2 regions of the Dyella sp. 2YAF14 genome follow, and region 2 is predicted to be linked to the other one. Evidence: predicted binding sites of a transcription regulator. Region 2 holds the regulator's gene; the other holds the start of a gene.

Region 1 (6,182 bases), on a different contig from region 2:
GGGCCATCCATGCCGTATTTCGCCTGGCCAAACCCATCGCCATCACGGTGGTGGCGCTGGACATCATCCTTTTGACGACCGCTTGGCTCACGCCCCGACCCGAGCATTTCAGGATTGATCCAGGCCAGCACGGCATCGCCCCGTCGGCTTACTCGCCCTGGTACAAATTCACCGATCGCGTTCAACATCGCTCGTACGCCATGCTGACGTTCGACGATGGCCCGGCCGGTGGCGGACTCGACGAGAAGTTTCTCGAAGTCTTGAACCGCCACCACGCGCACGCGATATTTTTCCTGGTCTGCAAAAACATCAACGAGCGCACGCTGCCCGTGCTGGGAGAGATGGAGCGCAGCGGGAACGTGATCGGCAACCATAGCCTCGACCATCTGCACGTCCCCAGCTTGTCCTACGCGGATGCCTGGCATCAGGTCGATGCATGCAGTTCGCGCATCGCCGACATCACCGGGCATCGGCCGAAATATTTTCGGCCGCCCTTTGGTCATTCGTCAGCCTACGCTGACCAGGCTGTCCAGGCGGCCGGCATGAAGTCGGTGTTCTGGAACGTCAATTCCAAGGACTACATGTACCACGACCCGAATAAGATCTACGAATTGAGCACGCAGAGTCCCGGCGATATGTCGATCTTTCTCATGCACGAGCGTGCCGGCACCGCCGAAGCCCTCGACAAGATCCTTACCGACCTGGAGCACCGCGGGTTCACCTTTGTACTTCCGGATGATCAGAACGCAACCGGTGTTTGAGGTTTAGCGGCAGTCAGATCACCTTGACGTAGCTTGTCGCGCTCAAAGTCCGGGCGCGAGCGGCCACGTTGTAAGCCATGGGTCGTCCGCCCGGTTGTCCCGCAGCCCCATGGCGAGCGCTTTGCCGTCGGCCGTGACGGCCACGTGGCGATCATCGGCAAAATGCATCCACGCCGGACGCGCGGCCATGCGTTGCTGCAAGGTTTCGTGGCGATCCCGGGTCTCTCGCAACCAAAGCATCAGAGCGCCCATGCGAAGACTGGCCGCCACGTCCTGTTGGCGTGCAAGGTAAAGATCAAACTCAGGGCCCGGCATGCGAGACAGCATCGTGCCTCCGCTATTGGCCACCAGGTCGAAGATGTCGAAACGTGGGCTCGCGCCCGGCATGGCAAGGTGTTCGTCTGCCAGCAGCTTTTGCGGCAGGGTGGCATCGCATACGGCGCTGTAGCGTGGCGCCAACAGGCGCTGCGTGCCTTTCACGTCCAAGCTGAGGTTGTCGTACCAGTGTTCCTGTTTTCCAAAGAGGTCCGGCGACGCCAGCAGCGAAAATTCCGACCGGATGCTGGGGCACAGATCGACATCCGCGTCGGTGACTGGCGCGAATGCCGCGGCACACGACTCAGGCATGGGTTCATCGATCGGCGATGCCGCCAGCAATTGCGCAAACAGTTGTATGGCGCCGCGCAAACGAGCGGCGAAGATCATGCTGCTGATCAGGGTATCGCTGTGCGCATGCAGGCGACGCATCGTGGCCACCTGCGTGCAGGCCGCATCCATCGCTTGCGCCTGGTGTCCGTCGAGGAAGCTTGCTGCGATCGCGGTTTGCCATAGCCCCATGGACGCGCCGAAGGACGGTGTCGATGTCACAGGACTGATGGGCTTGTCCGTCCAGACGTAGTCAAAACCGCTAAGCGCTTCGTCACGCACAAGCCGTTGCTGATGGCGGGCCAGCACCTCGCTGACGGCATCGCGATGCGCCCGCACCTTGCCCAGGCAATCGGCTTCGCGCGATTTGCACAGCACGTCGCGATCGGCTTTGGATATCCTGGGAATCGAGGGGAAATCGGACTTGGGATCGGGTAGGGGGTCGGTGCTGCCGGTTCCAGGCTTGAAATGCGACTCCCACGCGAGCACGCGCTGGCGATCCTTGGCGAAAGCCGCGTCGAGCTGGTCGGCCGGCACATCGAAGTCCACGAACCAAAGCCATGGATATGCATTGCGACCCTGCGTCGGCTTGCTATCCGCCTGCAGCGCGGCCAGCGCCTCTTTTTGCTCCGGCGTCGGCGGACGCAGCCGCCCCCATGCAAACACCGCCACCACGGCGACGACCAGTCCAGCGACCGCCCACAGCAATCCCTTCAGCGCGCGATGCATGCGTGTTCCCCTTGTGTCCCTGCACGCATTCTAGCCACAGAAAAAACGAGGGGCGCCTAAGCACCCCTCGTCTCTCAGTGATCGCGGAAACTTGCGATCAGAGCGCGTAATACATCTGGAACTCCAGCGGATGCGTGCTGGCGCGGTAACGGGTCACTTCCTGCATCTTCAGCGCGATGTACGCATCGATGAAGTCGTCGGTGAACACGCCGCCGGCCTTGAGGAAGTCGCGGTCCTTGTCGAGCGCGTTGAGCGCTTCGTCGAGGCTGGCGCAGACCTGCGGGATGTTCTTCTCTTCTTCCGGCGGCAGGTCGTACAGATCCTTGTCGGCCGGTGCGCCCGGGTCGATCTTGTTGATGATGCCGTCCAGGCCGGCCATCATCAGCGCGGTGAACACCAGGTAGCCGGAGTTCATCGGATCGGGGAAGCGCACTTCGATGCGGCGGCCCTTCGGGCTGGACACGTACGGAATGCGGCAGCTGGCCGAACGATTGCGAGCCGAGTAGGCCAGCATCACCGGCGCTTCGAAGCCCGGCACCAGGCGCTTGTAGCTGTTGGTGGTGGAGTTGGCGAACGCGTTGATGGCCTTGGCGTGCTTGAAGATGCCGCCGATGTACCACAGCGCCGTCTGCGACAGGCCGCCGTACAGGTCGCCCGCGAACATGTTGTTGCCATCCTTCGCCAGCGACTGGTGCACATGCATGCCGCTGCCGTTGTCGCCGACGATCGGCTTGGGCATGAAGGTGACGGTCTTGCCGTTCTGGTGGGCGACGTTCTTGATGACGTACTTCATCGTCATCAGTTCGTCGGCCTTCTTCACCAGCGTGTTGAACTTCACGCCGATCTCGCACTGGCCGGCATTGGCCACTTCGTGGTGATGCACTTCAACCACCTGGCCCAGCGACTCGAGCACCTTGCACATGTCGGCGCGCAGGTCGCCCAGCGAGTCGACCGGGCTGACCGGGAAGTAGCCGCCCTTCACGCCCGGACGGTGGCCGGTGTTGTTGTCTTCGTACTTGTAGCGCGAGCTCCACGCGGCTTCTTCGGAGCCGATTTCGTAGAACACGCGGCCCATGTCGTTCTGCCAGCGCACGGAATCAAAGATGAAGAATTCCGGCTCCGGACCAAAGAACGCCGTGTCGGCGATGCCGGTCGACTTGAGGAACGCCTCGCCGCGCTTGGCGATGGAACGCGGATCGCGGCCATAGGCCTGCATGGTGGACGGCTCGAGCACGTCGCAGTGCAGAACCATCTGCGTGTGGGCGCTGAACGGGTCGAGGTAGGCGGTGTCCGGATCGGGCATCAGCACCATGTCCGATTCGTTGATGCCCTTCCAGCCGGCGATCGACGAACCGTCGAACATCTTGCCGTCTTCGAACGTGCCCTCGTCGATGGCATGGGCCGGGAACGTCACGTGGTGGTGCTTGCCGAGCATGTCGGCGAAGCGGAAGTCGACGAATTCGACCTCGTGTTCCTGGATCAGATCGAGCACTTTCTGGACGGGGGACGACATGGACAACCTCGACGGGCGAAAAGGTGAGTAATCGACAGGCGTCTGAGCAAGCCGCGTGCCAAGGGGAATGATCTTTTTATATCAATGGTTTAATTACTGCAAATCGATGATGACGCCGCTTGATTGCACGATGATGAAACATCACAAAGCACCATATTGGTGCAATGACGGCGGGTCGGGCGTTCCTGCTTTTGTGGGATTTGCCGTGCGGCGAAATCAGCCACATCGGATGCAACGTGCCCCAAAAACGCCACGCCAGTCCCTTAAGCTATGCCGCTTTGCGCCGGTATGGAACCGGTGCTGACCTCACTGCCGGAGTCTGTGTGAGCGACATCATCAACGTCATCCTGCTTGGCATCATCGAAGGCATCACCGAGTTTCTGCCCATTTCCAGCACGGGTCACCTGCTGATCGCCGAAAAATTCGGCCTGGGCCAGCGCTCGGACTTGTTCAACGTGGGCATTCAGGCGGGTGCGATCCTGGCGGTGACCTTCATCTATTGGAGCCGCATCTGGCAGTTGTTCACGCAGTGGCGTGACCCGGCCAACCGCGATTACCTGGCCAAGCTGTTCGTGGCCTTCATGATCACGGCGGTGCTCGGCTTTATCGCGGTGAAGCTCGGCTTCAAGCTGCCCGAAGCGGTGACGCCGGTGGCGTGGGCGCTGGTGATTGGCGGCATCTGGATGATTGCAGCGGAACGTCTCGCTGCCCGCCAGCCCGATCGCACGCAGGTGACGTGGCGCGTGGCCATCCTGGTCGGCATCGCGCAGATGATCGCGGGCATCTTCCCGGGCACTTCGCGCTCGGCGGCCACGATCTTCACGGCGATGCTGTTTGGTACCAGCAATCGGGCGGCGGCGACGGAGTTCGCCTTCCTGGTCGGCATTCCCACCATGTATGCCGCGACCGGCTACGAGCTGTTGAAAGTGTTGAAGGATGGCGGGGCGCACCACGAAGACTGGACGGCCTTCGGCATTGGTTTCGTGGTCTCGGCCATCGTCGCCTTCGTGGCAGTGAAGTGGCTGCTCGGCTATATCCGCAGCCATCGTTTCACGCCGTTCGCGATCTATCGCATCGTGCTGGGCATCGCCCTGCTGTTGTTGATCCCTGCAGGCGCCTGAGCAAACCATGCGAGGATGATGTCGGCACACTGACCTCCTCACCGCATGAGCGCCACGCGTTACCGACTGCTGGATCTTTCCATCGACGCGATGCGCCAGCGCGTGACGCGCGATGGCGCGACGCTCGATGTCCAGGGACTCTCGTTTCAGTTGCTCGCGTGCCTGCTGCAGCACGGCGTGGACGTGGTGGATTTCGACACGCTGATCGCCGAAGTCTGGGCGCCCGCCGTGGTCAACGAGGAAACCGTCACGCAGCGCGTGAAATTGCTGCGCCAGGCGCTGGGCGATGACGGCCGCGCACCGCGCTACATCCGCTCCGTGCGAGGGCGCGGCTACCAGTTGTGCGATATGCCGGTGGTCGAGGAAACAGATGCACCGGCAGCGACTCGCGTGCCACGGCGATGGATCGCGCTCGCCATTGGCGTGCTCCTGCTCGCGGCGGCTGGCATCGCCTGGTGGCTCATGCCCCAGCGCATCCACAAACCCTCCGCCACGCAGGAGGTGGTGCAGCGCGCGAGCTATTACGCCGGCATCGGCCAGCGCGACAACAACGAACGCGCCATCGCGCTCTATCAGCAAGCGCTCGCCTCGACGCCCCAGAATGCCGATGCGCGGATCGGCCTGAGCCGCGCGTACAGTGCGCGCGTCTGCCTCTACAATTTTCCCTACCAGTGGGCGCAGCAAGCGCAGACGCTGGCCGACGACGCCGTTGCTGGCGAACCTTCCCGCGCTTCCGCCTGGTCGGCACTGGGCTATGCACGCGACTGCCTGGGCGACATCGATGCCGCCATCGCGGCCTACGAAAAGGCCCTGGCACTGGACGCGGGTGATGACGCCACGCGCGCCTCCGTCGCCTACCTCTATCAGGAGCGCGGACGCATCGACGAGGCGCTCCATGCCAACCTGGACATGCGCGGCGACGCTACGCGCGTGCGCTTCCGCGAAGTGCAGATTGCCCGTGAGATGGCCTTGCTTGGTTTCGACGACGCTGCCGAAGCACGTCTCGCGCGCAGCTTCCAGCTTTATCCCGACAATGTGTTTTCCAACATCGCCTGGCCGCGTCACCTGTTTCTGCACGGTCGCCTGGTGGAGGCGCAGCAGGCACTGGACGAAGCGCTGACGCGCAACACACCGCATGTGGAGCTGTACGTGCTGCAGGGTGAACTCGCGCTGCTGCGCAACGATCGCGATGCGGCGCTTGCCGCCTTCGTGCACGCCCGGCAACTTCGCCCGCAAATGGGTTTGCCGGGTACGCTTGAAGGGCTTTATGGCAAGGACGCGCCCAGCGCCAGCTGGCTTGCCGCGCGCGTCGATGCGGTGCGTGACGAAGCTTCACGCCATACGCTGTATCCCGGCGAATGGCTCGAACTGGCGATGCTGCTGCAGGCGCAAGACCAGCGCGATGCCGCCATC
Region 2 (6,182 bases):
GAGTCGCTGTACATCAACACGCCGGACTTCACGCTGCCCTCCAATGAGGCCGGCGTGCCGCCCTGGCTGGGCAAGTCGCTGTACGCCTGGGTCGACAAGAGCGGCACCCTGCTCAAGCTGCAGGGCCCGGTCTACATGCACCGGGCGGCCTTTGCCCAGACCGATGCGGCCGAGATGCACACCTCCGAGGTCACTGCCTGGCCAAAAGAAAACCGAATGGTGACGGATGCCCCAGCGCATATGAAGCAAGGCGCACGTACACTTAACGGGGTGGGCATGCGTGCCAACCTCAACACCAATCATCTGGAGCTGTTCGATGAAGTCACCGGCTCGTTTCCGCCGCGACCCAAGAAGTCTCAAGCTGCACCTCGCCCTGCTGGGCCTGGGACTGCTCATCCTGCAGCCGGCGCTGGCCAAGCAGGATGACCGCAATCAGCCGATGAACTTCTCGTCCAAGTCCATGGACGGGTTCAACGCGCCCAATACGGTCACCACGCTCACCGGCAATGTCGTGGCCACGCAGGGCACGATGAAGCTGACCGGCGCCCTGGCCAAGCTCTACCTCGATGCCGACACCCAGGTGGCGCGTGCGGTCGTGACCGGCAACCTGGCCCATATCGAGCAGCTCGACGACGCCGGCAACCTGATGCAGGGCGATGCCTTGCAGCTGGACTACGACAACATCAACGGCATTGCGGTGCTTACGGGTAACGCCGTGGTGCGCCAGCAGGGTCGCGGTGAGTTTCATGGCGACAAGCTGGTCTACAACACGCAGACCTCGCTGATCACCGGCGAAGCCGCCGGCGACGGCCTGGTGCACGGCGTGATCCTGCCCAAGCAGAAGCCCGCAGGGGCTCCGGTGCCTGCCGCTACGCCGCCGAAGCCGGGCACGCCGCCAGCGCCGCCGCAACCGGCCACGAAACCGGCCGAGGGCCACTGATGCTGTCTGCTGAAGGTCTGCAAAAAAGTTTCAAGGCGCGGCAGGTCGTGCGCGACTTTGCCTTTTCCATCCGCGAAGGCGAGGTGGTGGGTCTGCTCGGCCCCAACGGCGCCGGCAAAACGACGTGTTTCTACATGGTGGTCGGCCTGATCGAAGCCGACGCCGGCACCATCAAGCTGGACAAGCAGGACATCACCGGCCTGCCGATGCACCAGCGCGCCAAGCTCGGCATCGGTTATCTGCCGCAGGAAGCCTCGGTGTTCCGTCGTCTTACCGTGGCCGACAACATCATGGCGGTGCTGGAACTGCGTGAAGGCTGGGACGAGAAGCGTCGCACCAACGAGCTGGAAAGCCTGCTGGACGAGCTCAAGATCGCGCATATCGCCGACCAGAAGGGCATCAGCCTGTCCGGTGGCGAACGTCGCCGCGTCGAAATTGCACGCGCACTGGCCGCGCATCCGCGTTACATGCTGCTGGACGAACCGTTCGCGGGCGTCGACCCCATTTCGGTGGGCGAAATCCAGCGCATCGTGCGCCATCTGAAGGAACGCGGCATCGGCGTGCTCATCACCGACCACAATGTGCGCGAGACGCTGGGCATCTGCGATCGCGCGTACATCCTCAACGACGGTGAAGTGCTTTCGCGTGGAACGCCAGCACATATCCTCGCCGACGAAAAGGTCCGCGAGGTGTACCTGGGTCGCGAATTCCGCCTGTAACGGCTGCGGAACAGCCGACCGTCAGGGCTAAATCTGGGGTAGTACGCGATTTCGCCTTCGACCTATGGCCGACCCAGGAGGCAAGAGTTAGGATGACCTTCACGTTCATCCTGACCGGCTGGCATGAAACCCGGACTGCAGTTTCGCCTCAATCAGCAGCTCACGCTGACACCACAGTTGCAACAGGCCATTCGCCTCCTGCAGCTGTCGCAGCTTGAGCTCGAGGCTGAGCTGCGTCAGATCGCCGAAAGCAATCCCCTGCTCGAGTTCGCCGACGACAACCCCGACAATCTCGAGGGTGACGAACGCGAGTCCGAGCCGCCGATGGATGCGATACCGGTCAGCTCGTCCAGCTCCAGTAGCAGCAGCGATACCGTCGACGACGCCGAAGCACCCGAATGGGGTGATGTGGAGCGCGACGGCGGCAGCGACGATCCGGTCGACTTCTCGCTCAGTGGCGCCTCTTCGCGCAACAACAACGCGGACGAAGACGGTTTCGAGCCGCAGAGCGCCGCGCAGGAAACGCTGCAGGAACATCTGCTGTGGCAGCTCAACCTCACGCATATGAGCGCGCGCGATCGCACCATCGCCACGGTGTTGATCGACGCACTCAATCCGGATGGTTATCTCACCGAAAGCATGGAGTCGCTGATCGCGGCCCTGGCCACCGACGTCAGGGCGACCGAAGCGGAAGTGGAGTACGTGCGGCACATGCTGCAGCGCTTCGATCCCACCGGCGTGGCAAGCATCGACTTGCGCGACTGCCTGCGCGTGCAGCTTGAGCAGTTTGATGCGGACACACCGCAGCGCGAACTGGCCTTGCGCATCGTCGACGCCGAACTGGAATTGCTCGCGCGCAACGACATCGCACGGCTTGCGCGCAAACTGCGCGTGAGCGAAGACGATACCGCCGCTGCAGCCGTGTTGATCCGCAGCCTCGATCCACGGCCGGGCGCGGCACTCGATATCACGCCGGTCGAATATGTCGCCCCCGATGTCTATGCACGCAAAGACGTGGGTCGCTGGCGGGTCAGTCTCAATCCCGATTGCCAGCCGCGACTCGGACTCAACCAGCACTATTGCGGCCTGATCGCCCAGGCCCGCGGCACCGACGCCAGCTGGATGCGCGGACAGCTGCAGGAGGCGCGCTGGCTCATCAAGAGCCTGGAATCGCGCGCTGAGACGCTGCTGAAGGTGGCCGAAGCCATCGTGCGCCGGCAGAGCGCCTTCCTCGATTACGGCCCCGAAGCCATGCACCCCCTGGTGCTGCGCGAAGTGGCCGAGGAAGTGGGCATGCACGAATCGACCATTTCACGTGTAACTACCCGCAAATACATCCATACGCCGCGGGGCACGTTCGAACTCAAGCATTTCTTCTCCAGCGGCGTGTCCACCGAAGACGGTGGCAGTGCGTCGGCCACCGCCATCCAGGCCATGCTGCGCAAGCTGGTCGATGCCGAGGACCCGCGCAAGCCGCTGTCCGACCAGGCCATCGCGGAGGAGTTGCATCGCAAGGGCATTCAGGTTGCCCGACGCACCGTCGCCAAATACCGCGAAGCCATGCGTATTCCCAGCTCCAGCGAGCGCCAGCGCGCTGGCTGAACGAGTTTGCCCGCGTCTGCGGCAAACCGCCCCGGGAACTTGGCGGCAAAAAAGGCGTCCCCATACTCATAGGTAAGTCGATACGACGGGAAATCTGTCATGTCTGAGGCGTGAAGGTCTTTCTAACGCACAGGCAACTTCAGAGGTGCATAGTGACTATCCCGACTTGGTGAGGAGGCCTGAGAAAACCTTCGCAATACCGGAGTTTTCAAAGGTGTGTCGGCCACGACATGGGCGTCCGGCGCATCGATTCCAGCCGCGTCTGCGGCAAGTACCAGAGGAGGCGCAACATGCAAGTTCAACTCAGCGGTCAGCAGATTGAAGTCACCCCGGCCCTCCGGGATCACGTGAACAACCGGCTTGACCGCCTCACCCGCCTCGATGAGCGCATTCTCAGCCTGAGCATCGTTCTCTCCGTGAACAAACTGCAGCAGCGCGCCGAGGGCACGCTCAATGTCACGGGCAGCACCCTGCACGCCGAAGCGCTTGAGAATGACATGTACGTCTCCATCGACGTGCTCTTCGACAAGCTGGTGACCCAGTTGCGCAAGCACCGCGAGAAGATCTGCGACAAACATCAGCGCGCCGCCCGCGAGGAGCGCCTGTACGGCTGATCTGTGCCAGGCCCGCCCGGCTCCGGGCGGGCCCTCTGCCTCATCCAAGGCGTCCGCCGGTGCGAACTGGCACAATGTCCATGTAGCTGCCCTGTTCCGGCGGCGCAAAGGACAAAGCTTGGACCGGCTCTCCGCCCGACAACTCTATGACAGCGTTCACGAGCGCATGGCCTTGCGCTGGGTGTCCGGCATGCGCGGCGAATCGCGCGCGCTCGAACAAGCCGCGACGACCACGCGCCGCCCCTCGCTGATCGGCTACCTCAACGTCATCTATCCGAACAAGATCCAGATCATCGGCACCGAGGAGCTGAACTACCTCGACAGCCTCGATTCGCGCCAGCGCTGGGAGGCGATCAACAAGATTGCCGCCTACCAGCCGGTGGCGATGATCGTGACCAAGGATCAGGCCATCCCCAGCGACCTGCGCGAAGTGGCGGAAGAAACCAATACGCCGCTGTGGATCAGCTCCAAGCGCGGCCACGAGCTGCTGACCTGGATGCAATACCATCTGGCGCGCATCCTGGCGCCCAAGGTCACGCTGCATGGCGTGTTCCTGGAAGTGTTTTCCATCGGCGTGCTGATTACCGGCGAATCGGGTTCGGGCAAAAGCGAGCTTGCGCTGGAACTGATCAGCCGCGGTCATCGACTGGTCGCCGACGACGCCACCGAATTCACCCTGATCGCGCCGGACGTAATCGACGGCACCTGCCCCGAGCTGCTGCAGGACCTGCTGGAAGTGCGCGGACTGGGCGTGCTGAATGTGCGCGAGATGTTTGGTCACACTGCGGTCAAGCCCTCCAAATACCTTCGCCTCGTCGTGCACCTGAAACCGCTGCGCGAGGGGGAAGACACCGATGGACTCACCCGCCTCACCGGCGATATCGGCCACCGCGAAATCTTCGAGGTGCCGGTGCCGATGATCACCATCCCGGTGGCGCCCGGTCGCAACCTTGCCGTGCTGGTCGAGGCCGCCGTGCGCAACCACGTGCTCAAGAGCAAGGGCATCGACCCGGCACAGACTTTCATCGACCGCCAGGCGCACCAGATGCGCCGGCTGCCTCCGTGGTGACCCATGAGCGACACGATATCCACTAGCAACCCAGCCGACGCGATCAACCTGATCGTGCTCACCGGCATGTCCGGCGGCGGCAAGACAGTGGCCTTGCGCGCGCTGGAAGACCTGGATTTCTACTGCGTCGACAACCTTCCCACCGCCCTGCTCCCACAGTTGGTGGCGGCGGTGAGCCGCAATGTGGAAGGCAAGCGTCGCCATGTCGCCGTCGGCGTGGACGTGCGCAATCCTGGCGAAGACCTCAAGCGCATGCCGGCCATCCTGTCGGAGCTGGCCGCCGCGGGCGTGAAGGCGCACCTGATCTTTCTCGACTGCCGCGACGATGTGCTGATCAAGCGCTATTCGGAAACGCGTCGCCGTCACCCGCTTTCATGGCAAGGCCTGTCGCTGGCCGATGCGATCGCCGAAGAGCGTCGCGTGCTGCGCCCGCTCTCGGCCATTGCCGACAAGGTGATCGATTCGAGCGAACTGAACGTGCATCAGCTGCGCCGACTGTTCGCCGCCGGTTATGCGGAGGCCACCGAAGGCCTTACGCTGATGTTCCAGTCGTTCGCGTTCCGCCGCGGCCTGCCGCTGGACGCGGACTTCGTATTCGACGCGCGCTGCCTGCCGAACCCGCACTGGGATCCCACGCTGCGCCCGTTGTCGGGCAAGGATGCCGCCGTGAGCGCCTACCTCGATGCGCAGCCCTTGGTCGCCGAATACTTTGCCGATACGGCGCGCTGGCTCGACACCTGGCTGCCGCGCTTCGAAGCGGACGACCGCAGCTACGTCACCATCGCCATCGGCTGCACCGGCGGTCGACACCGCTCGGTGTATCTGGTGGAAAAGCTTGCCGCCCATTACCGCGCGCTACGCAATGGCGTGCTTACCTTTCATCGCGAACTCGAGTGATAGCCATGCTGAGCATCCTTGCACTACGGATCGGCACGCCGTCATGAGCGTCGGCGTGCTGTTGATGACGCACGAGGCGGTCGGCCAGGCGCTGATCTCCGCCGCCCACCACGTGCTGCCCAAATTGCCCCTGCGCGTGGAGGCAGCCGAAGTGCCACCGCACTCCGATCCGGACGTGATGCGCACGCTTACGGCCAAGCACGCACGCGAGCTGGACGAAGGCGACGGTGTGCTGGTGCTGGCCGACCTTTACGGCGCCACGCCCTGCAATATCGGCTTGTCGCTCAGTGCGCTGGGCGTGCGCTTGCGCTGCGTATCGGGACTGAACCTGCCGATGCTGC

Evidence for each region. The regulator sigma-54, encoded in region 2, starts transcription at its own class of promoters, with help from an activator protein. The targets are predictions, from matches to a motif close to TGGCACGNGCNTTGC.
Region 1: a site for sigma-54 is predicted at 3,695-3,709, ahead of glnA (type I glutamate--ammonia ligase). Genes of this name have one in related genera too.

Annotation. Positions count from the first base shown of each region.
Region 1 is NZ_JBFRFH010000002.1:74,101-80,282, forward strand. Features, by position in the region: gene AB4Y82_RS04980 (polysaccharide deacetylase family protein) at 1-761, shown strand, start outside; gene AB4Y82_RS04985 (hypothetical protein) at 804-2,135, opposite strand; gene glnA (type I glutamate--ammonia ligase) at 2,233-3,648, opposite strand; gene AB4Y82_RS04995 (undecaprenyl-diphosphate phosphatase) at 3,972-4,769, shown strand; gene AB4Y82_RS05000 (winged helix-turn-helix domain-containing protein) at 4,815-6,182, shown strand, end outside.
Region 2 is NZ_JBFRFH010000005.1:136,350-142,531, forward strand. Features, by position in the region: gene lptC (LPS export ABC transporter periplasmic protein LptC) at 1-426, shown strand, start outside; gene lptA (lipopolysaccharide transport periplasmic protein LptA) at 317-940, shown strand; gene lptB (LPS export ABC transporter ATP-binding protein) at 940-1,659, shown strand; gene AB4Y82_RS10540 (RNA polymerase factor sigma-54) at 1,783-3,261, shown strand; gene hpf (ribosome hibernation-promoting factor, HPF/YfiA family) at 3,552-3,875, shown strand; gene hprK (HPr(Ser) kinase/phosphatase) at 4,042-4,944, shown strand; gene rapZ (RNase adapter RapZ) at 4,948-5,841, shown strand; gene AB4Y82_RS10560 (PTS sugar transporter subunit IIA) at 5,885-6,182, shown strand, end outside.